Regions from separate parts of the Stenomitos rutilans genome, predicted to be linked through region 2. Evidence: predicted binding sites of a transcription regulator. Region 2 holds the regulator's gene; the other holds the start of a gene.
What was found. Region 2 encodes NtcA, which controls nitrogen genes in cyanobacteria. Its sites were predicted from a motif close to TTTGTANNNNNNNNTACAAA; they were not measured.

Region 1: the regulator NtcA is predicted to act here: its motif matches at 5,511-5,530, upstream of AC5JLP_RS14040 (MSMEG_0569 family flavin-dependent oxidoreductase).

Annotation. Positions count from the first base shown of each region.
Region 1 is NZ_JCACKR010000078.1:13,441-24,180, forward strand. It holds gene AC5JLP_RS14010 (glycoside hydrolase 100 family protein) at 1-43, shown strand, start outside; gene AC5JLP_RS14015 (amino acid ABC transporter permease) at 280-954, shown strand; gene AC5JLP_RS14020 (amino acid ABC transporter permease) at 1,001-1,654, shown strand; gene AC5JLP_RS14025 (transporter substrate-binding domain-containing protein) at 1,793-2,698, shown strand; gene AC5JLP_RS14030 (amino acid ABC transporter ATP-binding protein) at 2,765-3,550, shown strand; gene AC5JLP_RS14035 (iron uptake porin) at 3,688-5,349, shown strand; gene AC5JLP_RS14040 (MSMEG_0569 family flavin-dependent oxidoreductase) at 5,594-6,877, shown strand; gene AC5JLP_RS14045 (diaminobutyrate--2-oxoglutarate transaminase) at 7,857-9,185, shown strand; gene AC5JLP_RS14050 (pyridoxal phosphate-dependent decarboxylase family protein) at 9,650-10,740, shown strand, end outside.
Region 2 is NZ_JCACKR010000062.1:1,484-12,223, forward strand. It holds gene AC5JLP_RS10795 (RNB domain-containing ribonuclease) at 242-2,254, opposite strand; gene rpsR (30S ribosomal protein S18) at 2,389-2,604, opposite strand; gene rpmG (50S ribosomal protein L33) at 2,705-2,899, opposite strand; gene AC5JLP_RS10810 (RDD family protein) at 2,946-3,473, opposite strand; gene AC5JLP_RS10815 (low-complexity tail membrane protein) at 3,570-4,502, opposite strand; gene AC5JLP_RS10820 (hypothetical protein) at 4,965-5,174, opposite strand; gene AC5JLP_RS10825 (hypothetical protein) at 5,392-5,529, shown strand; gene thrC (threonine synthase) at 5,548-6,678, shown strand; gene fabI (enoyl-ACP reductase FabI) at 6,745-7,779, opposite strand; gene ntcA (global nitrogen regulator NtcA) at 7,944-8,615, shown strand; gene AC5JLP_RS10845 (DUF3084 family protein) at 8,951-10,276, shown strand; gene AC5JLP_RS10850 (pre-16S rRNA-processing nuclease YqgF) at 10,313-10,740, shown strand, end outside.

The DNA.
Region 1 (10,740 bases), on a different contig from region 2:
CCCCGATCATCTCAAGCTAATGACGTTCGATATAGAAGTCTAATGCTTCAATTCATTCATTTGCAGGGAATGTGCTGCAAGTGACAAAACGGGTTTGATAGCCACTGTATACCATATGCATTGCTGTTGCAGAGATCGTGATCCGAATCTGGATCATGAGAGATTTATTTGGAGTGCTTCAAAGTCTTTTCATTACATGGATGCTCAGGACTGCTGTAGGCGAATTTAGCCAGTGCCGTAGAGGGATGTGTACAGTCAGGCTCTGCCCGGTAGGTGTATATGGGTTATCAGTTTCAGTTTTCAATTGTTTGGGATAATCTGGCGCTACTGTTCGCAGGCGCATTGACAACATTTAGAATCTCGTTGCTGGCGATCGCCGTTGGCCTAATCATTGGCATTATTGGCGCGATTTGTCGCACCTCTGGCAACAAAATCCTGGACGCGATCGCGTTAGCCTATGTCGAAGTCATTCGGAATACGCCCTATCTCATCCAGCTCTTTTTTATCTTTTTCGGAATGCCAAATTTAGGCATCAAACTCACTGCTGAACAGGCAGCCATTCTGTCATTAGCAGTTAATTTTGGTGCCTATTCTACTGAAATCGTGCGGGCTGGAGTAGAAAGTATTGCTAAAGGTCAAGTAGAAGCCGGAATGGCTCTAGGCTTTAAGCCTTTGTCAATTTTTCGCCACATTATTCTTCTACCCGCGTTATCAAATATCTATCCTGCCTTGATTGGTCAGGTGATTTTAGCCGTGTTATTTACCAGCGTTGTCTCGCAAATTGCAACGGAAGACTTGACCTTTGTGGGTGATTTTCTCAATGCGCGCAGCTTCCGTAGCTTTGAAATTTATTTCGCTATCTCGCTCATTTATTTGGCGATCGTCTGGATTATCAAAGGGATGTCTTATTTCATTGAACGACGGTTCTTTGAGTTTGCGAAGTATCGACGTTAGTGAAACCGATGGTTATAGCTGGATATTAAGTTAGCTGGTAAATAAAATGAATGGATTCACCGTACCGCAGATCGCCCTTAATTTGATCATTGCGGCGAAATGGACGATTATCCTTTCCCTCATTGCGTTTGTAGTCGGCGGTGTTGTTGGATTCTTGCTCATGCTGATGCGGATTTATCCTAATAAATGGATTCGAGGCTTGAGCTTAATCTATATCGAATTTTTTCAGGGAACGCCCTTGCTGCTACAACTATTCCTTGCCTTTTTTGGTGTTTCCGTTGTTTTTGGGATTAATTTCTCACCATTGGTTGCCGCCACAATCGCCCTTACTGCCTTCACCAGTTCGTTTCTAGCCGACATCTGGCGTGGTTCAGTAGAAGCCATCCCCAAAGGTCAGTGGGAAGCCGGGTCTGCAATGGGGTTTGGGTACTTTCAACAGCTTCGGCTCATCATTTTGCCTCAAGCGTTGAAGCTGTCGATCGCCCCCACCGTTGGCTTTTTAGTTCAGGTCATTAAAGGTACGTCATTAGCATCGGTGATTGGCTTTTCGGAAATCTCACGCGTTGCTGCCGAGATTAACAACGTGACGTTGAATTCGCTGCTGGTGTTTTCGATCGCGGGTCTGATCTATTTCCTTATTTGCTATCCCCTTTCTACGTGGAGTCAGCGATTAGAGAAGCAATTAACGTATAAGTCGTAAGCCGTTAAAAATCAAAGTCATTAATGTCTGTAGGGACGTTACAGGTAACGTCCCTACTAAAACAATCGGTTTGAACCAATACCCCACCTTATAATTCTCAGTTTCTTATTCTTTTCTCATAATAGTGGAGCATTGCCGATGATCAGATTATGGAAAGCATTGATTCCAAAACAATGGCATCGGGCGATCGCTCTGTTTGTCGCTAGCCTGTTGTTGACCGTTGGCGTTGCCTCTTGCTCCAGCAGCAACTCATCCATCACCTCAATGGCAGTGATTAACACCTCTGTAGTTGCGCCGCCCAACGGTGAACCGGGTAAAACGCTAGACAAGATCATGGCAGCGGGCAAAATTAGGGTTGCGGTACCTAATGATTTCACGCCCTTTGGATCGGTGGCTCCTGATATGACACCGCAGGGTTATGACATTGATGTGGCTGGCGAGATTGCCAAAGGCATCGGTGTAAAGCTGGAGTTAGTGCCAGTCGTCGGTAATTACCGGATTCCCTTTCTCCAGACCGATCGCGTCGATATTGTGATTTCTAGCCTGGGCAAAAACAAAGCGCGTGCAAAGATTATCGATTTCTCCAAGCCCTACGCCCCGTTCTTTTCGGGTGTTTATGGTGGCCCCAACTTGAAGGTTTCCTCACTGGATGATCTAAAGGGGCACACGCTGGGAGTCGCGCAAGGCTCGTTAGAAGATCTGGAAATTTCCAAACTGCCACCCGAAAAAGTGCCTGTAGTGAAGCGCTTTTCGAGCAATAGCTTGACGGCTTCGGCGTTGCTTTCTGGTCAGGTTGAGCTGATTGCGACTGGAAATGTGGTCGCCGCCAAAGTGATTAAAGACAACCCCAATAGCAAGATTGATAACAAATTCATCATGAAAAACTCTCCTTGCTATGTAGGGGTGCGAAAGGGCGATGCGGCGCTGGTAGCGAAGCTAGACAGCATTATTGATGACATCAAGCAATCAGGCAAACTGAATGCACTCTCGCTGAAATGGTTTGGTGAACCGTTACCCGATCTCACACCGCCGCCTGCAAGTTAGCTCTAGACCTCCGATTTCTTAAAGAAATCGGAGGTCTGATTTATTACCGCAAGGAGACTGTTAAAAATGTCTACTCAGCCCGGAACCGCTCAAGCCAACGAGACAATGACAGGTCTGGAGCCAATCATTGTTGCCAAAGATGTAGAGAAAACCTATGACAATGGCTTTCATGTGTTGAAAGGCGTGAGCTTGACGGTACATAAGGGCGAAGTAGTGGTGTTGATGGGCCCCTCTGGCTCTGGCAAATCGACCTTTATTCGCACGTTTAATGCTCTGGAACCCTATCAGAAAGGCAGCATTGAAATTGATGGCACCCTGATTTCGCACAATGCAAAGAATATTGAGTTGGTTCGACGGGAAGTGGGCATGGTGTTTCAACAGTTCAACCTGTTTCCCCATCTGACGATTTTGGGCAACGTAACGCTGGCACCGATTCATCTGCGCGGTATGTCTAAAGCAGATGCTGACAAATTGGGGATGGAACTGCTAGAGCGCGTGGGCATTGCCCATCAGGCAAGCAAGTATCCCGGGCAACTTTCTGGTGGGCAGCAGCAGCGGGTGGCGATCGCGCGTGCTCTGGCAATGCGTCCAAAAGTGATGCTCTTTGATGAACCCACGTCTGCCCTTGACCCCGAAATGGTGCAGGAAGTGTTGCAGGTAATGCGCAGCTTGGCAGAATCGGGAATGACGATGGTTTGCGTAACGCATGAAGTTGGGTTTGCCCGCGAAGTTGCCGATCGCATCATCTTTCTGGCTGATGGGTTGCTTGTAGAAGACACGACGCCAGCAGAGTTTTTCAATAATCCCACCAACGAGCGCACGAAGAAATTTCTGTCGCAGATTTTGCATTAAGACGGTTTCTATCTGTAGGGACGTTACAAGTAACGCCCCTACCAACGTTTCATCCACAGTTGAGTGGTTGCAGAAGGGGCAGAGGCTCTTTCCTGCAAGTTTTGATTTGCTGATTTTAGATGTGAGGAGTCATGGCGATGTTGAAACTGATTGGGTTAAACAGTTGGTGGCAGGTGGGATTGGTTCTGCCAATGCTTTTAGGGGTCGCTGTACCAGTCGCGATTGCAAACCCAACGCTTGAGAAACAAGCTGAACCTGCTGTCGTGCCTTCTCAGGTAGCGATACCAATCTCAGCCGTAAGTCAGCTTGCTGTCGATCGCCTTACTAGCGCCGATGCTGCGATCGATCAAGTGACCTCTGTTTCTCAGCTCTCAGATGTAAAGCCAACCGACTGGGCGTTTCAAGCGTTACAGTCGCTTGTAGAGCGCTACGGTTGCATTGTGGGCTATCCCGACAAAACCTATCGTGGCAACCGCGCCTTGACGCGCTATGAATTTGCCGCTGGTTTGAATGCCTGTATGGATCGCATCAATGAATTAATTGCGGCAGGCACAGCCGATTTGGTGAAAAGAGAAGACTTACTCGCTGTACAAAAGCTACAAGAAGAGTTTGCGGCGGAACTGGTAACATTGCGTGGGCGGGTAGATGCTTTAGAAGTACGGACTGCCACTCTTGAAAAACAGCAGTTTTCCACCACTACCAAGCTCAATGGACAGGTGATCTTTGCGATTACCGATGCATTTGGCGGTGCCAGTCGCAACGGTCAGAATGATAATTACAACACGACGTTTAGCGATCGCATCCGCCTCAACTTCAACACCAGCTTTACGGGCAAAGATTTGCTCACCACCCGGATTCAAGCCTCTAATGTCATTGATCCACGTCCTGCCACAAACACGGCTCCTGGCAACGAAGCGCGGCTCAGTTTTCAATCCGGTAGCGATACATCCAACGCAGCGTTTCTAAGCTTATTGAAGTATGCGTTTCCCATCGGCGATCGCGTCAAAATCTACGTAGGCACCGGGTTCAACATCGGCTTTATTGATGTCATCGATGATATTGTGAATCCCCTCGCCAACGACGCGCAGGCTGCCATTTCGCGGTTTGGTCGCTACAGTCCCATTTATCGCCTGGGCTTTGATACTGGCGGTGCAGTAAATATCAAATTGGGAGGCGATTTCAAGCTCCAGGCGGGCTACCTAGCCAGTGAAGCCAGTAACCCGGCAGCGGGCAGTGGCTTGTTCAATGGCAACTATGCAGCGCTGGCACAGTTGGTTTATGCACCTCAGTTTGCGACGATCGCCTTCACCTATGTCAATGCCTATAGTGATAATGGGCTAAATCACGGCACTGGCAGCACCCTGTCAAATTTGAGCGGACGCGCTGTGTCTTCCAACTCGTATGGTGTGGAAGCCAACTTCAAGCTTAGCAAAGGCTTTCAAGCGGGCGGTTGGGTGAGTTATATGGATGCCGATGCTAGGACAGGAGCCGTCCGAGGGAAGGGTAATGTGTGGAGCTATGCGCTGACGCTAGCGTTTCCCGACCTGGGCAAGAAAGGAAATCTAGGTGGCATCATTGTAGGGATGGAACCAAGACTGACTGGCACCGATGCCTTGTTAAGTGGTTTAACGCGCCGCAGCGACAAAGACACTGGGCTTCACATTGAGGCGTTTTACCGCTACTCCGTCTCCGAAAACATTTCAATCACGCCTGGTATTGTTTGGCTCACTGCACCTAATCACAATAGTGACAATGACGACATTGTTTTAGGCGTGATTCGCACTACGTTTTCCTTTTAATAGGGACGTTGTCTGTATGTCTCTACAGGTTACAAACAAGGTATTGAGACTAACACCAACTGACACTAACCCTGTCGATTTAAACAGATCATTGCTGTTTGCGTAGAGTATTTGGGAAAGCTATGATCGCCTTCCCTCGCTGGACTACTAGACTTCAACTTTCCGTATTCAAAGATACAAATTACCTTCTGTAGCTGCCCGTACTCTGGCGAGTAATCTGACCCAGTAAGCGAGTAGAACCCAAATGCAAACGCACTATCCTGTCGTTATCGTTGGCGGTGGTCAAGCAGGTCTATCGATGAGCTACTGCCTGAAAGAACGAGGTATTGATCACATCGTTTTCGAGAAAAATACGATCGGTTACTCATGGCGTTCTAAGCGTTGGGATTCCTTTTGTCTGGTGACACCCAACTGGCAGTGCAAACTTCCTGGTTTCCACTACCCCGGCGATGATCCGCATGGGTTTATGCAACGGGATGAAATCGTGCAGTACATTGAGGCGTATGCGGCGTCGTTTGACCCTCCGGTGAAGGAAGGTGTTGCCGTTTCAACCATTCGCTGCAATGAAGCGGAGAGCGTGTTTGAGGTTGCAACCACGATCGGCAATTACACTGCCGAACAAGTGGTCATCGCTGTTGGTGGTTATCACATTCCCAAACTGCCAACGCTTTCAGAGCGACTTCCGGAGCACATCGTCCAGTTGCACTCATCCGAATACCGCAACCCAGAATCGTTACCCGATGGAGCCGTGCTAGTGGTCGGCACAGGGCAATCGGGCTGTCAAATTGCTGAAGATCTTCACCTTGCAGGCAGACAAGTGCATTTGTGTGTGGGCAGTGCGCCCCGATCGCCCCGTCGCTATCGGGGCAAAGATGTCGTTGATTGGCTCGATCAAATGGGCTACTACGACCTACCGATCGACGAACATCCTCAAAAAGAAAAAGCGCGCACCAACACCAATCACTACGTTACAGGGCGTGGCGGCGGACGTGAAATCGATCTGCGCCAGTTTGCGCTGGAAGGGATGCAGCTATATGGCAGGCTGAAGAGCATTCGCAATGGCAAACTCGAATTTGCCGATAACCTCAAGCAACACCTTGATCAAGCCGATGCCGTGGCCGAAAACATCAAGAAAGGCATTGACAACTACATCGAGAAAACCAACATTCAAGCCCCGATCGAACCACCCTATACGCCTGTTTGGGAGCCGAAGGAGCTTGCATTAAGCTTTGACTTTGAGCGAGCCAGCATTAGTGCCGTTGTCTGGTCTACTGGTTACCATTCAGACTTTAGCTGGATCGAGATTCCCGTTTTCGATGGCAAGGGCTATCCGGGACACGATCGTGGCGTTACAGACGTACCTGGTTTCTACTTTCTGGGCTTACCCTGGCTGTATACTTGGGGTTCCGGCAGATTTTCAGGCGTTGCACGCGATGCAAGCTATCTCGCTGACACGATCGCCATGCGCAAGAAAGTTGCCCAACGAAACGATTGGAGCACCATCAACGAATTCCTCCTGGGTTCATAGCAGTTTTCACCGATTCTCGTACAGTGAAAACCCTGATTGACTGACCAAAGCCCTGAAAGGTTGCTGGCTTCGGTGCTCACCTGTCCGTAATTAAAAAGCTGGGCTAACGCCATGCAAGCCATTGTAGACTTTGCCTTCCCAACGGGTAACGGGTTACAAGACTCTCATAGCCCTCCCGAAAGGGCTTTGTTCTATGAGACTGCCCTTTCAGTGCAGGGGGCAGCGATCGCGAAAAGATTTGTCAGTCAACCAGGTGAAACTCACTTACTCATATCTAGTGGTTTCTACTTACTCATATTAAAAAGATTTGTCTGTAAACAATTCCAGACTGTAAAGCTTTCTTAGAAGAACTCAAACACTGTTGTCAAACGCTGTAAAACATGTAATTTTGTCGTAAGAGGATTAAACGCCGACATCAGAGACATCGAGATTACGTACCTCGCAGTGCATCTACAGACGTTCTAGACGCTTTAGCTTTAATTTGAAGAAAAGGAAATGATTGCCTCTCGCTATTAATGGTTTTTTCCTACTTATTTCAACCGCCAATAGCCAACTGGCACTGGTATGTGATCAATAGGCATCATAGACCACTCTCAACTCCAGCCATTTTTCTGCTTGCTGTACTGATTGTATTAATAAGCGGGCTTTTAGAACGTTAACCATCCGCTGAAGCATTTTCGTATTCGCAGCAATTTTACTCACAACTAAACTATTATCCTACCCTTAATTTCCTTTAAAAAAGGATTTCTTAGTAACAGTCCAAGCTCAGGCTTGGTAACTATTTTAGTGTTAGTTCGAGTGAGTTCTAGGGGTGCACATGATTCAACATAAGCCGTTTTCATCTTTGACACTATCGCTGTAGAAGCAAGTCATCAGCCAAAGCTTGATCACTTGCATATAGCTTTCAGTGGCTTATGAAAGAGGCTCGAGAAGATCTGCTCATTAATTTAATCCAGCATCTTTACGTCATTTCAAAGCAATGAAAGAGCCGCTTGATTACCTGAACCGTCAGCAAGAAAGAGAATCGAATGCACGCAGCTATCCCAGACGCATTCCAATTGCAATCAAAGAAGCAAAGGGCATTTACATCACTGATACAAACGGTAAGTCTTATTTCGATTGTTTGTCCGCCGCAGGCACAATGGCATTAGGACACAATCACCCGATCGTGATAGAAGCACTGCAAGTAGCACTGAGCAGCAATTTACCCTGGCAAACACTAGATATCACTACTCCTATCAAAGATGCATTTGTTGAGGAAATTTGGCAGAGCTTACCAGCCGAATTTGCTCACAACGCAAAAATTCAATTTTGTGGACCGAGCGGTGCTGATGCTACAGAAGCCGCTATTAAATTAGTGAAAACAGCAACAGGTCGGCGTACTATGCTGTCGTTTGATGGAGCTTACCACGGCATGACCAATGGAGCGTTAAGCCTGATGGGCAATTTAGCTCCGAAACACGATGTCGCTGCTCTCATGCCAGAGGTTCAGTTTCTACCGTACCCCTATCTCTACCGCTGCCCTTTTGGTTTGGGAGGTGAAAAAGGAAGCTGGGTCAGTAGCCACTATATTAAATCAATCCTTGGTGATCCTGAAAGTGGCGTTGGGAAGCCCGCAGGCATGATTCTAGAGTTGGTGCAGGGAGAAGGCGGTGTCATTCCTGCACCGGATGAGTGGGTGAGAGAAATTAGACGAATCACGCAAGAGCACATGATTCCACTGATTGTGGATGAAATTCAGACTGGGTGGGGCAGAACTGGAAAGCTCTTTGCCTTTGAGCATAGTGACATTATTCCCGATGTCTTGTTGCTTTCCAAAGCGATCGGTGGTGGCTTGCCCCTATCAGTTATCGTTTACCACAAATCTCTGGATGTTTGGCAAGCTGGCGCTCATGCGGGTACGTTTCGCGGCAACCAATTAGCGATGGCTACAGGGCTGGCAAGCATCCGCTACATCCGTGAGCAAAAACTGGCCGCACATGCACAAACTATGGGCGATCGCCTTTTAGCCCACTTGCAAAACATTCAAACTGAACATAATTGCATTGGAGATGTGCGTGGGCGTGGATTAATGCTGGGTGTGGAAATGGTTAATCCTGACAAACCATGCAGTGGGCGAGGTGTGTACCCCAACGATCCACAGATTGCACGTGAAATTCAGCGGGCTTGTTTCGATCGAGGCTTAATTTTAGAGCTTGGGGGCCGTTATGGCAGCGTCATTCGGTTCCTATCACCTCTCATCGTGACACCTGAACAAATTGACAGTATTGCTGAGATTTTTCATGCTGCTGTCAAAGCCTCTGCTTAGGCGCTAGATGTCTCTAAAATACATTCCGCTACAAGGCAGCTCTTAACTTATACCAATTTGAATTGAAAATGCGACACATCCTGTAGGGGCAAGGCATTGCCTTGCCCCTACCCACCGATTGATCTGTAGCTGTCATTCTCTAAATCGGTATTATTTCCATCTATGCTGCTGCCCACCCAAGCAACAATTTCTCCATCAACCAGGCTTATTTGTTGCTTCACCAAGTTTTAGCTTATTAGCTCTCTTACTTGATCAAACGGGGAGCATGTCACTTTCGCAAGTTGCTGCTTCTGCCCTCATCCCCAGCCCTTCTCCTCAAGGAGAAGGGAGCAAGACTCAAAGTCTCTCTCCTCTGGGAGAGGGATGTAGGGCGAGGGCGCAAAGGTGACATGCTCCCGATCAAACGTTTGTGCAACGCATCTCTACTAGAAATTTGTCTGTTAACCAGTCTTATTTACTGTGCTATGACCTTCGATCATGATCGCCGTTTCGACCACTTTTTTCTGAATCAATCTGCCGATGGCATTAGCAGCTACAAGGCTGCAATCGCAGACGCTGCTGAGATCCTAATTCAACATTTTGCGTCATCCACTCAAGCCTACAGCGGCTTGATGCCGCAACAGTATAAGTTTCCTGAATTTGATTTTGAGCTATGTCCTGAACAAGGCAATCCCTTGTCCGATGTGTTGCAGCAAGTTGGAGAACTGGTCATTCAACATTCTGCCAATGTTTCGCATCCAACCTGTATTGCACACTTGCACTGCCCGTCTCTGGTACCGTCTCTGGCAGCAGAGCTGTTGATTAGCGCCACCAACCAATCAATGGATTCGTGGGATCAGAGTCCGGCGGCCACATTTTTAGAACAATCTGTCATCGAAGGCTTGTGTCAACTCTTTGGGTTTAACCATCAAGCGGATGGGGTGTTTACCAGTGGTGGTACCCAGTCAAACTTTATGGGATTGCTGTTAGCCCGCGATCGCTATGCCAAAAAGCACTTGCAATGGTCAATTCAAGAACAGGGATTACCGCCTCAAGCCGCCCAGTTTCGGATCTTGTGTTCTGATGTGGCGCACTTCACGGTGCGGCAATCGGCAGCTTTGCTAGGGTTGGGGCATCAAGCTGTTGTTACAGTGCCAACCGATGCCGACTATCGCTTATCGCCATCCCACCTGGAACAGCAGATCATCGCACTTCAGCAGGAAGGGTTATGTCCGATCGCGATTGTGGCAACAGCGGGCACGACTGATTTTGGCAGCATTGACCCACTACCAGGCATCGCTCAACTGGCTCAAGCCTATGATTTGTGGTTGCATGTGGATGCAGCCTATGGTGGAGCCTTAATCATGAGTGATACGTATCGTCATCTGTTGGATGGCATTGCAGCGGCTGATTCACTGACGATCGACTTCCACAAGCTGTTTTACCAACCCATTAGCTGTGGCGCTTTTCTGACTAAAGAACGCACCAACTTTGATCTACTGAAATTACATGCTGATTATTTAAATCCCGAAACAAATGAGCAGTTGGACATTCTCGATTTAGTGGTCAAATCGGT
Region 2 (10,740 bases):
TATTCACTGATTCGCAACCGTACTGGCTAAAGGCAGAGCTGCCAGGACTTGTGAATCAACCTTTCTCGGTATTGCCCTCCCATCTCTACGAAGGTTAAACCGCAAGATCCGGTAGATTTCACATAAAAGCCACGTAGAAGTCAAGTAGTTCTAAAGCTTCGATAAAATATTCTCGCCAGAGATGCGTTCACACCGCTGGCAGAGGCTGCTGCTATAGACGAAACGATCGGGTCAAGAGTGCCTAGTTTTTAGTCTGAGCTTCTTGGTACACCATTTCTTGAAACTGAATAATATCGTGGCGAGGATCAGCGTGGCTCACTTTTAGTTCCAGGCGATCGCCCGGTGTTACAGGTCGGGTGAAGCGCATGGGCAGTTCAATGCCCAAATCTTCCAACAGCACCAGTCCCAGGTTTTCGTGCTCTCTCAGCCAGCGCAGCATGAGAGCATCCCAGATCTCATCAGCATTACGCCGCAAAAACTCTAGCCCCCAATAGCGGTTTGTCTGACGTTCAACCAGCACCGCTTCGTAAGCGGCAGCACTGATGGTTAAGATCAGTTCCTTCATGGCTTCCGCCGAAAAGGGAAGGGTAGCCCCCCGCAGATGTGCCTTAATCTGAAAGTGTGCCAATAAATCGCTATAGCGACGGATTGGCGACGTGACTTGAGTATAGGTATCCAATCCCAGGCTGGCGTGACGAGCGGGGGTAATGCTGAGTTCGCTGCGAGGCATACACCGCCGAATCGCACAAGAACGCACCGGCCCTGACGGTAATTGCAGCAGTTCTTCTTCAGACGGTAATTCGGGCTGCGGCTGGTTGCGGAACGGTAGCGGTAGGTTGTGTGCCTGCCCATAACGAGCCGCCACCTCACCCGTCAAAATCATCATCTCTGCGACGAGCTGACGTGCTAGCGAATCGTTCAGTACCTGAATCGTAATCTCGTCCTCGTAAACTTTGATAGATGACTCTGGCATATGAATGCTGATGGCACCCTGGGACTGCCGCCAGGTTTGGCGACGTTTGGCCCACTGCGCGATCGCCTCTAGCTCTGACTCAGCCTGTACGCCAAGCTCCAGCATTTCATCCACATCATCGTAGGTGAGACGATAGGTTGCCTTAATCAGACTGGCGTGAATGCTGTAGTCCTCGATGGCACCTGCAGGACTCAAAATGACACTAAAGCTCAGGGCACAACACACCTGTCCCTGAATTAAACTCATCGGCCCTGTCGCCAACTCTGCCGGGAACATCGAAATCATCCCCGTGGGCAAATAGAGTGTGGTAATGCGGCGACGGGCTTCTAAATCAAGCTCATCGCCTGGCTGTAGCCAACGGGTCGGGTCGGCAATGTGAATCCATAGCCGCTGCCCACCACCGGGAAGGTACTCCAGGCTCAGACCATCATCAATTTCAAGGGTGCTTTCATCATCAATGGTGTAAACCTTGAGATGAGTTAAATCCAGGCGATCGGCATTGAGGTCAGGCGGCGGAGAGTTCAGACAATGATGTGCCACTTCCAATACCCTGGGAGGAAAGTGAACTGGAATCTGACTGCGACGCAAGAAGAGATTTTCATGGGAACTCCATAGTCCCAGATCGACCAGTAGTTGAAACGCAGCCTGAGATGTCTCAGGTCGTTTTAAGTGTAGCAGGGTTTCTAAAGCTGGTACGCGGTGAGTCGCCTCCTCACCAAAGGTTGCAAAGCGTTCGAGGGCATCTAAGCGGGCACGATCGCTCGCAAGCCAGGTGACAGGTTCTCCGGCTAAGCCCTGCTCGATCCGCGCTAAAAAGCCTTGCCATTCCTGCTCTCGCTGTGCTTCCATTTCAAGCTGATGCTTCAGCTCCATCACCTGAGCTTGGGGACGTGGTTCGTAGCGATCGCCCTTGAGCTTGAAGTAAAGCTTGTCATCGCTGAGCAGCCAATGAGCCGCGTAATGCAAAGGGGGATTTTTGTCAGAGAACAGCAATAAAGCCATTGACGCAGGATCAACGGTTTCACCGTCTTCGACCAGGATTTCCCAGGCAACCTCCAGGTTAGAAGGGTCAAGGTATGGCTGAACCTCTTGAAGAAAGCGAGAGATGTCTGCTGGCTTGTAAGTACCTTCAACCTCATAGGTGATCTGACGGGGATGAAGCGTATGCGCCTGACCACGATCGTCGGTGACGATCCAGTGTTTTTTGCCTTCAGAACGGTCGGCAACCGCAAGGCGGCGTTCACCGTTTAGACGAAATTCGACAAGCGTGCCCTTCTCCATTGAGGTGCGAGGTTTAAGGTGAGAGATTAAAGATCGAGAATGAGGTACAGGGTACAGGATGATGCGTTACCCTTCTTCGAGCCGCCGAAGCGAAACCCTCAAAGTTCCTGTACCATACACCCTACGTCCCTCACCTACCCTTCCTGGTTAACAAAGGGCAATAAAGCCAAAATACGAGCACGCTTAATCGACTGCGTAAGGTCACGCTGCTGCTTTGCAGTGAGGCCAGTAATCCGACGAGGCAGGATTTTGCCACGCTCGGTAATGAATTTACGCAGCAAATCAACGTCTTTGTAATCGATGGGATCTTCGGGCTTGATGGGTGAAACCCGGCGGCGGAAATAGGTCATGATGATGGTCGGTAGTCAGTGATCAGTGGTCAATATCGTGGCTATAAGGGACAGCCGTCACATCAATCAAGATAGACGACCGCCTGAGCGCAACAGCAGGTTATTTGATTTCCTTATGCACTGTGTGCTTGTTGCAGTGTGGGCAGAACTTGTTCAACTCAATCCGCGCAGTGGTGTTGCGCCGATTTTTAGTAGACGTGTAGCGAGAAACCCCTGGCGATCGCTTGTCGGGATTGGTGCGACATTCGGTACATTCCAGCGTAATTACAATGCGAACACCTTTACTCTTAGCCATAATTCGACAAGTCAGCGAAGAAGGATGATTTATACACAAACACCCATTATTTCACACGATCGCCAAGTTGAGCAAAGAATTTTTTCACTTTAATATCCAGTGAGTAGCCTCGCTGCGTTTGAATCATGACCGTCTGCGCAAGGCGATCGTGCCACGCTTGCCGAAAATCATCGTCCAGAAACGCCAGCCCACAATCGATCAGCAGGGGAATGGGTGCGACTAGAATCAGGCCATTGGTGGGGCTAAGGTTTACCAGGCCCAGTAAAAGCAACAAGCTCTCCAAGCCTGTTAAGGTTTCTCGTTTCATTAGTTCCAGAAGACCTGGTCGCGATCGTGTCCTGGGATCGAGCACCTTCATATCTAACGCCCACTGCCCCAAACTCTGCCCCTGGTTTTTGGCAACGAGAATGACGCGCAATCCATACCAACTCAGGATAAAGAGCGGAATGACTGCGCCTGACCCTCCCAACGTACTCAGCAACGACGCTACGCCGAAATCGATCGCAAACGCAGCGACCCGTCGATCGTTCGGTACTCTGGGAAAGCGTTGAGGCGAGCCTAGATCACGACGCATTGCAAAGCTCAAGAGGACTCATTTTATTCTAGGCGTGAAGCTGAAGTTGCGAGGCGTTGCATGACTCAAGGACGGGCGAGGGAAGGCTCACGTCCCTCACACGATGCGATCATCTTCCGTCTCAGATGATGCTGGTTCAACCGATGGGTCCTTAATTGAAGTGTCTGCGATCGAAGGTGCCTCAGAAGTCAAGCTCTCGTCAGTCGCGGTTAAGGTCTCAGGCGCTTCCACATCGGAGTGATCGACTGTACTTGCTCCCCGCATCGATGCTTGATCATCGCTAGCTATTGGTGAGTCTTCCAAAGAACCTGCTGGCTCTGCCCATAGGTCATCGGTGAGTGGTTTCACTGGTGGTGAAGCTACCGTCGTCTCGATCGAGCCGGCAGTCGCAGCAGCAGCAGAAAGTCCTTCTTGTGGGACGATCGCTGGTTTTGTGGCAGGCACTACGGGCGGCAAAATGCGGCTTAGCTGTAACCCAAGCAGCGAAAAGCTCTGTCGAATTTGCTCCTGCGGATAAGGAACTGTCTGTGTAAACGCCGATTCACTAGAAAGCATGACGCTGCTAACACTGAGTGGAACCTGTACAAAAAGGTTGCAGGCTAGAAAAGCGACTGCCGCTATCAACAAGCCCAGCCATCGCGATGCAGGCAAAAACGAGACAGACGAGGCCGCGATCGGTGCCAGCGCGTAAACTTTCCACAGCACAACAATCAGCGCGATCGCAGCTAGAACCGCTAAAACACGATTGCGAGACGACTTAAACAACGTTAGTAGTCTTCGCTGATCGTCCGTTAGGGCTGCGGGCTTTAGGCAAACCGTTACCAGGCTGAAGATATAGAACGGTCGCCGCCACTGCATCCAAAAAATCGGCACGATGCCCACTGCTGCAACCAGCAGAAGCTCTAACCAAACTGGCAATAAGGGATCACCTAAAGCAAACCCAACTAAACATCCTTCTACAAAGAGTGGAACGGCTGCTAAGCCTGTCAGGTGAATCCACAAATAGGGATCAGACCAGAAAGAGCGCATCACGACCTTCAACCAAATAAAGCCATGCCAAGTATAAAACCTGGTGGCACCGAAGCACTTGAAGGTAGAGATTCTCTACCTGCTGATTTCCAGGTAAGGCTCTTCTGACAAAAATAGGGCTTACGCATTTGGCCCCTCGACCTCCAATGCTGGGGGCTTTAATTGGCCCGGCTCCCCCTTTCTTGTAGCTTGCTTCCCAAAGGGTATGCCCAAAGGGCTATGAATTGGGGGCTAGGAGGCGAAAGATGACCACTCTTGCGTAAGTCCTAAAAAATAATGCCCTCAATCGAGCCGTAGACTCGGTCAAGTGTCTTTTGACGTGGAGAAACACGGGTCGCTAAAGTACAAGCAGCTAGTTCAGCGATGCCAGTTACTGTGTGATGGCTAGCAACGGACATTCTTAATTTAACAGAACGGGCATCTGGACTAAAGTGACCCATTACAGCGAAGCCAGCTTGCTCTCTATTGTTGTGAAGAGGAGCCTTCTGTTTGACGCTGTTGCTTAAGAGTCTGTAGCTGCTGTAATAAGGAATCAGCTTCTGCCTGAAGGTGAAGGAATTTGACTTGCTGATCCAGCCGATACTGAGCTTTCATTGCCTCAATTAATCGTGAACGCTGCTGATCAACGGCCGCTTCGGGAGTTTGTCTATCTGTAATAAGTTGGCTAGTCATTTGTACTCACTCGCATCACACGTCTCATCTTAACCTAAACTTTACAGAAAATTGTAATTTCCCGTACTGGCAGATTGTAAGTCGAGGGGTCAGTTTTCTAACTGGGCAAAACTACGGAAGTTAAACGCTTGATACTTAGCAATTGCAGAGGAAAGAGCCCAAGAAAACCTCAGCAATCAGTGAAACTGCATACGGGCTACTCAACGATCGAAGTAAAATGAGCGTTCAGGTTAAACTATTGCTAGAGCAACTGCAACCGATTCAGTGGATGCAACACGAATGCTTAATGCCACATTCACAAGACATGGCTCGACGCATTGTATTTGGTAGCCTTGCCCTCTATAAACCTGCTTAGCCCGATCGCGTACCTCCTGTGACCATAGCTTTATCTGCCGATTCTCATAGCCATTCTGCTCCATCCTCCAGCCACGACACGCGCACAACGAACGCTGGCTGGCGTGGGCTGATTGAAGCCTACCGCCCCTACTTGCCTGTTACCGATCAGACCCCTATTGTGTCGTTGCATGAAGGTAACACTCCTTTGATCCCTGTGCCTGCGATCGCGGCTCAAATTGGCAGGCAAGTACGTGTTCTGGTGAAGTACGACGGTTTAAACCCAACCGGGAGCTTCAAAGACCGGGGCATGACAATGGCGATCTCGAAGGCAAAGGAAGCGGGCGCAAAAGCTGTGATATGCGCCAGTACAGGGAATACCTCTGCGGCAGCGGCGGCCTATGCTCGTCGTGGTGGCATGAGGGCATTTGTGCTGATTCCCGATGGCTACGTTGCCTTGGGCAAGCTGGCGCAGGCGTTGCTCTATGGCGCAGAGGTGATGGCGATCAAAGGCAATTTTGACCAGGCGCTCACGATCGTCCGGGATATGTCCGCCCACTATCCCGTCACGCTGGTCAACTCAGTCAATCCCTACCGTTTGGAAGGGCAAAAAACCGCTGCCTTTGAAGTGGTGGATGACTTGGGTGATGCGCCTGACTGGCTCTGCATCCCCGTGGGTAATGCAGGCAATATTACGGCGTACTGGATGGGCTTTTGCCAGTACCATCAGGAACAGCGCTGCACCAAACTACCGCACATGATGGGCTTTCAGGCTGCTGGAGCCGCTCCCTTTATCGCAGGGCACCCCGTAGACTATCCCGAAACACTGGCTACGGCAATTCGCATTGGCAACCCGGCAAACTGGGAGCGGGCGATCGCGGTACAGCACGCCAGCCAGGGTTCGTTTAATGCCGTTACCGATGACGAAATTTTGGATGCGTATCGCCTACTGGCCTCTGAGGAAGGCATTTTTTGTGAACCTGCCAGTGCTGCCTCTGTAGCTGGGTTGTTGAAAGTGAAAGAACAGGTTCCTACAGGTGCCACGGTTGTGTGTGTGCTGACAGGCAACGGTCTTAAAGACCCCGACACAGCAATTAAACACAGCAACAACCAACTGCATCAGGGAATCGAGCCAGAGTTGACCGCCGTGGCACGAGCAATGGGGTTTTAGGAGGAAAGGCTAAAGGATAAAATTTAGCTTTTAGCCTAACTGCTTCGCAGAAGTAAACTACAGTCTTTAGCCCTTTGTTTCTGACATACCCATCACTTCATAGCCTGCATCCACATACAGAATTTGGCCCGTGATGCCGCTTGCTAGGTCGCTGCAAAGAAACGTGGCGGCGTTACCCACTTCGATCTGCGTCACGGTTCGTCGGAGGGGGGCAACCTCCTCAACGTGATGAATCATGTCCAAAATGCCACCTACAGCAGAAGAGGCAAGCGTGCGGATAGGCCCCGCTGAAATGGCATTGACTCGAATATTGTGCGGCCCCACATCAGCAGCGAGATAACGGACATTCATTTCTAACGCAGCTTTCGCAATGCCCATCACGTTGTAATTGGGGATCACGCGTGCCCCCCCAATGTATGTGAGGGTTACAATGCTGCCACCTTCAGTCATTAGCGGTTTTGCGGCAGCACACAGCTTTACCAATGAGTAAGCGCTGATATCTAACGCGGTCGCGAAGCCATCACGAGAGGTATTCACAAAATTTCCGGTCAAATCTTCTTTATTGGCGAAGGCAAGGCAATGAATCAAGATATCTAGCTTGCCCCACTGTTTTTTTACAGTCGTGAAGGTTTCTTCAACTTGGGCGTCATCCTGAACGTTGCAAGGCACAAAAAGGCTAGGCTGCAAAGGTTCTACTAGCTCAGCCACTTTTTTTTCAAACCGACCTTTATCGTCTGGTAGGTAGGTAACGCCAATGTTTGCGCCTGCTTTGTGAAGCTGCTGGGCAATGCCCCAGGCGATCGAACGATTGTTAGCAATGCCTGTCACAAGAGCATTTTTTCCAGTCAGGTCTAGCATAGCGACTATCTTCAACAGCAACAGTAAGAGTGCTTCAAGAATACTCAAAGATGGGACACAACGGGTAGCGCATAGAGTGGTGCTTTTTGACTGCCCACTCACAAGCGAGACGTACAACTCGGTTTTAGGAGCGATCGAGCGAATTTGTTGAGCCGATCTGCTGTAGTTGAGATACCTTGAAGCAGTTATTGCTTTTGCCTCTGGGTCAGCAGCATAGCTAGAAGTAGTCTTACTTAGAGACAAATAGCTGCTGTAAGGTGCTCAATGTGGCGATCAAAGAGAAATGTGTAACATCAGGCACAAAAAAGCAGCTCGGAGTGAGTTTAAGTGTTCTAAGCTACAAACACTTTATCGGTGTTTCGTTTGGGGCAAGGCTGAGCAGTTTCTTGGGCACCAGGTAAGGGGATATGGTAGTGACGCAAGATAGACCGCTAGCATCTGTATTTCGTCAGATAGGTGGAGGGGCCTTTCCACCCGTTGTCGAGACGTTTGAACGGGGTAAAACCATCTTCTTTCCAGGCGACCCAGCAGAACGTGTGTATTTTTTGCTGCGAGGCGCGGTCAAGCTTTCTAGAGTGTATGAAGCAGGGGAAGAAATCACCGTTGCACTCTTACGAGAAAATAGCGTTTTTGGTGTGCTATCGCTAATTACAGGACATAAATCCGATCGCTTTTATCATGCCGTTGCGTTTACCTCCGTTGAGTTGCTGTCAGTGCCAATCGAGCAGGTAGAAAAAGCACTTAAAGATAACCCTGAGCTGTCGATGATTCTGCTGCGCGGCTTGTCGTCTCGCATTTTGCAAACTGAGATGATGATCGAAACTCTAGCGCATCGAGACATGGGTTCTCGGTTGGTGAGTTTCTTGCTCATTCTATGTCGTGACTTTGGCGTGCCGACCAACGATGGTATTACGATCGACCTTAAGCTGTCTCACCAGGCGATCGCAGAGGCAATCGGGTCTACCCGCGTGACGGTAACTCGCTTACTCGGCGATCTGCGGCAAGACAAGATGATCTCCATCCACAAGAAAAAAATCACTGTGCATAACCCAGTGACATTGAGTCAGCAGTTTACGTAGGAAAAAGGAAGAAGGTTAGGACTTACGCATTTGGTCCCCAAATCCTCGATCCTTCGGGGCTTTAATTGGCTCGGTTCTCTCAGAATTAGGGGCTAGGAGGGCGAAAGATGACCGCTCTTGCGTAAATCCTAAAAGTAAAAGGCAGAGGGCTTTAAAGCTGACGGCTGAAAGCTGAAAACTGCCACTAAGCCAACTTCAAACGTCTCTTTCTCATCATCGCAAGTTACAAATTTAGCAACGCACAACAAAATTTAACGACTTGAGGTACGCTGTATGTGAATTCGCTCCAACAGCTTCATCAGGGTTGTGAAACAGGGGCCTTTGGGAGTGTAAGTGTGTCCGGCGGGGAAATTCTGATTTTGGCAGTGCTGATACTTGGTGCGGTCATTGCCACATTGGGCGATCGCATCGGCACTCGTGTTGGTAAAGCTCGTCTTAGCTTGTTTAAGCTGCGTCCCCGCAAGACGGCAACGTTGGTCACCATTATTACGGGAATTCTAATTTCGGCTTCGACTCTGGGCGTCTTGTTTGCTGCCAGCAACCAACTGCGTACCGGAGTGTTTGAGTTAGGCACCATTCAACGCCGACTGCGAAACACTCGGACTGAGTTGGAAGAAGCGAGAATTCAAAAAGGGCAAATCGAACGAGAATTGACAAAATCGCGCTCCGATCGAGCGTCTGCCAAAAAGCAGCTTGCCGAAACCAATCAATCGTTAAAAGGCGCGATCGCAGAACGATCTCGAGCCCAGGCCGAAGCGGCTCGCATTCAAACGGCACTGAGTCTCACCCAGGGGCGATTGGCAAATGTTTCTGCACAAGCCCTGCGGTTGCGATCGGAGATTGGTCAACTGCAAGCGGCACGCGATCGTGTGATTGGGCAACGAGAACAGGAGATTCGCGCCAGAGACCAAATTATTCAACAGCGCGAAGCCCGTCTTAAGGATCTGGAAACGCAGCAAGAAGATTTGACAAGAAGCGTGCAAGCGTTGCAATCAACTGCACAAGGGTTACGCATCGGCAATGTGGTAATTCTGCGAGGGCAGGTGCTGGCATCGATCGGCATTCGTACTACCAACACAGCAGCAGCGCAGCAAGCCATTGATCAACTCCTTCGTGAAGCCAATCAATCGGCTATTCGATTAGTACGACCTGGAACCCGCGATCGCATTGTGCAGATCACCAGTGCAGATGTGAAACAACTCATTGAACAAATTGATGACGGGCAGGACTATATTGTTCGCATCTACTCCGGTGCCAACTACCTTGTGGGTGAAAAGTTCATTCAGGTGTTTGGCGATGCTGTGCGCAATCGGGTTGTCTTTCTAGCAGGTGATGTGGTTGCTGGCACGTCGTTCAACCCCTCTACCTTGTCAGATGCTCAAATTCAGCAGCGCATTAACCAATTGCTGACCGCCGCTAATTTTCGTGCCCGTAATCTTGGGATTCTCACAGATTCTGTTCAGATTGGGCGGATTCAAGATGTCATTACCTTTATTGAACAACTAAAGCAGTACAAGCAGACGATCGAACTACAGGCCGTTACGTCAGATGTTACGTATACAGTTGGACCGCTTAATATCGATTTAATCGCCAGCCAGAATGGACAAGTGCTGCTCCGCACAAAGAATCTAGCACCTGCCACAGGCGGACAAAATCCCTAACGGTTTCACGTTGATGCTCTTTGGTCATGCCACGCTATGCTATCCAGCCCTCCTTCACAACCTGACCTCCCTCCGTCTGACCAGCCTGTCATTTTAGGGTTTGATCCCGGTCGTCGCAAGTGTGGTCTGGCCGTTATTGGCGTTGATCGAACGCTGCGCTACCACAAGGTTATTGAAGCGGAAGCGGCGATCGCAACCATTCAGCACCTGCGGCAGCAATTTCCCATTTCGTTGCTGGTGATGGGCGACCAAACCACAGCCAAGGATTGGAAACAACGGCTGAACCATGAATTAGTTGAACCTCTCCGCGTCGTGATGGTTGATGAGCGCCACAGCACCCTCCAAGCTCGCGATCGCTACTGGCAAATGTACCCCGCCCAAGGACTTGCAAGCCTGATTCCACAATCCTTTCGCACAATTTCTCGCCCGATCGACGACATCGTGGCAATTCTTTTAATTGAGCG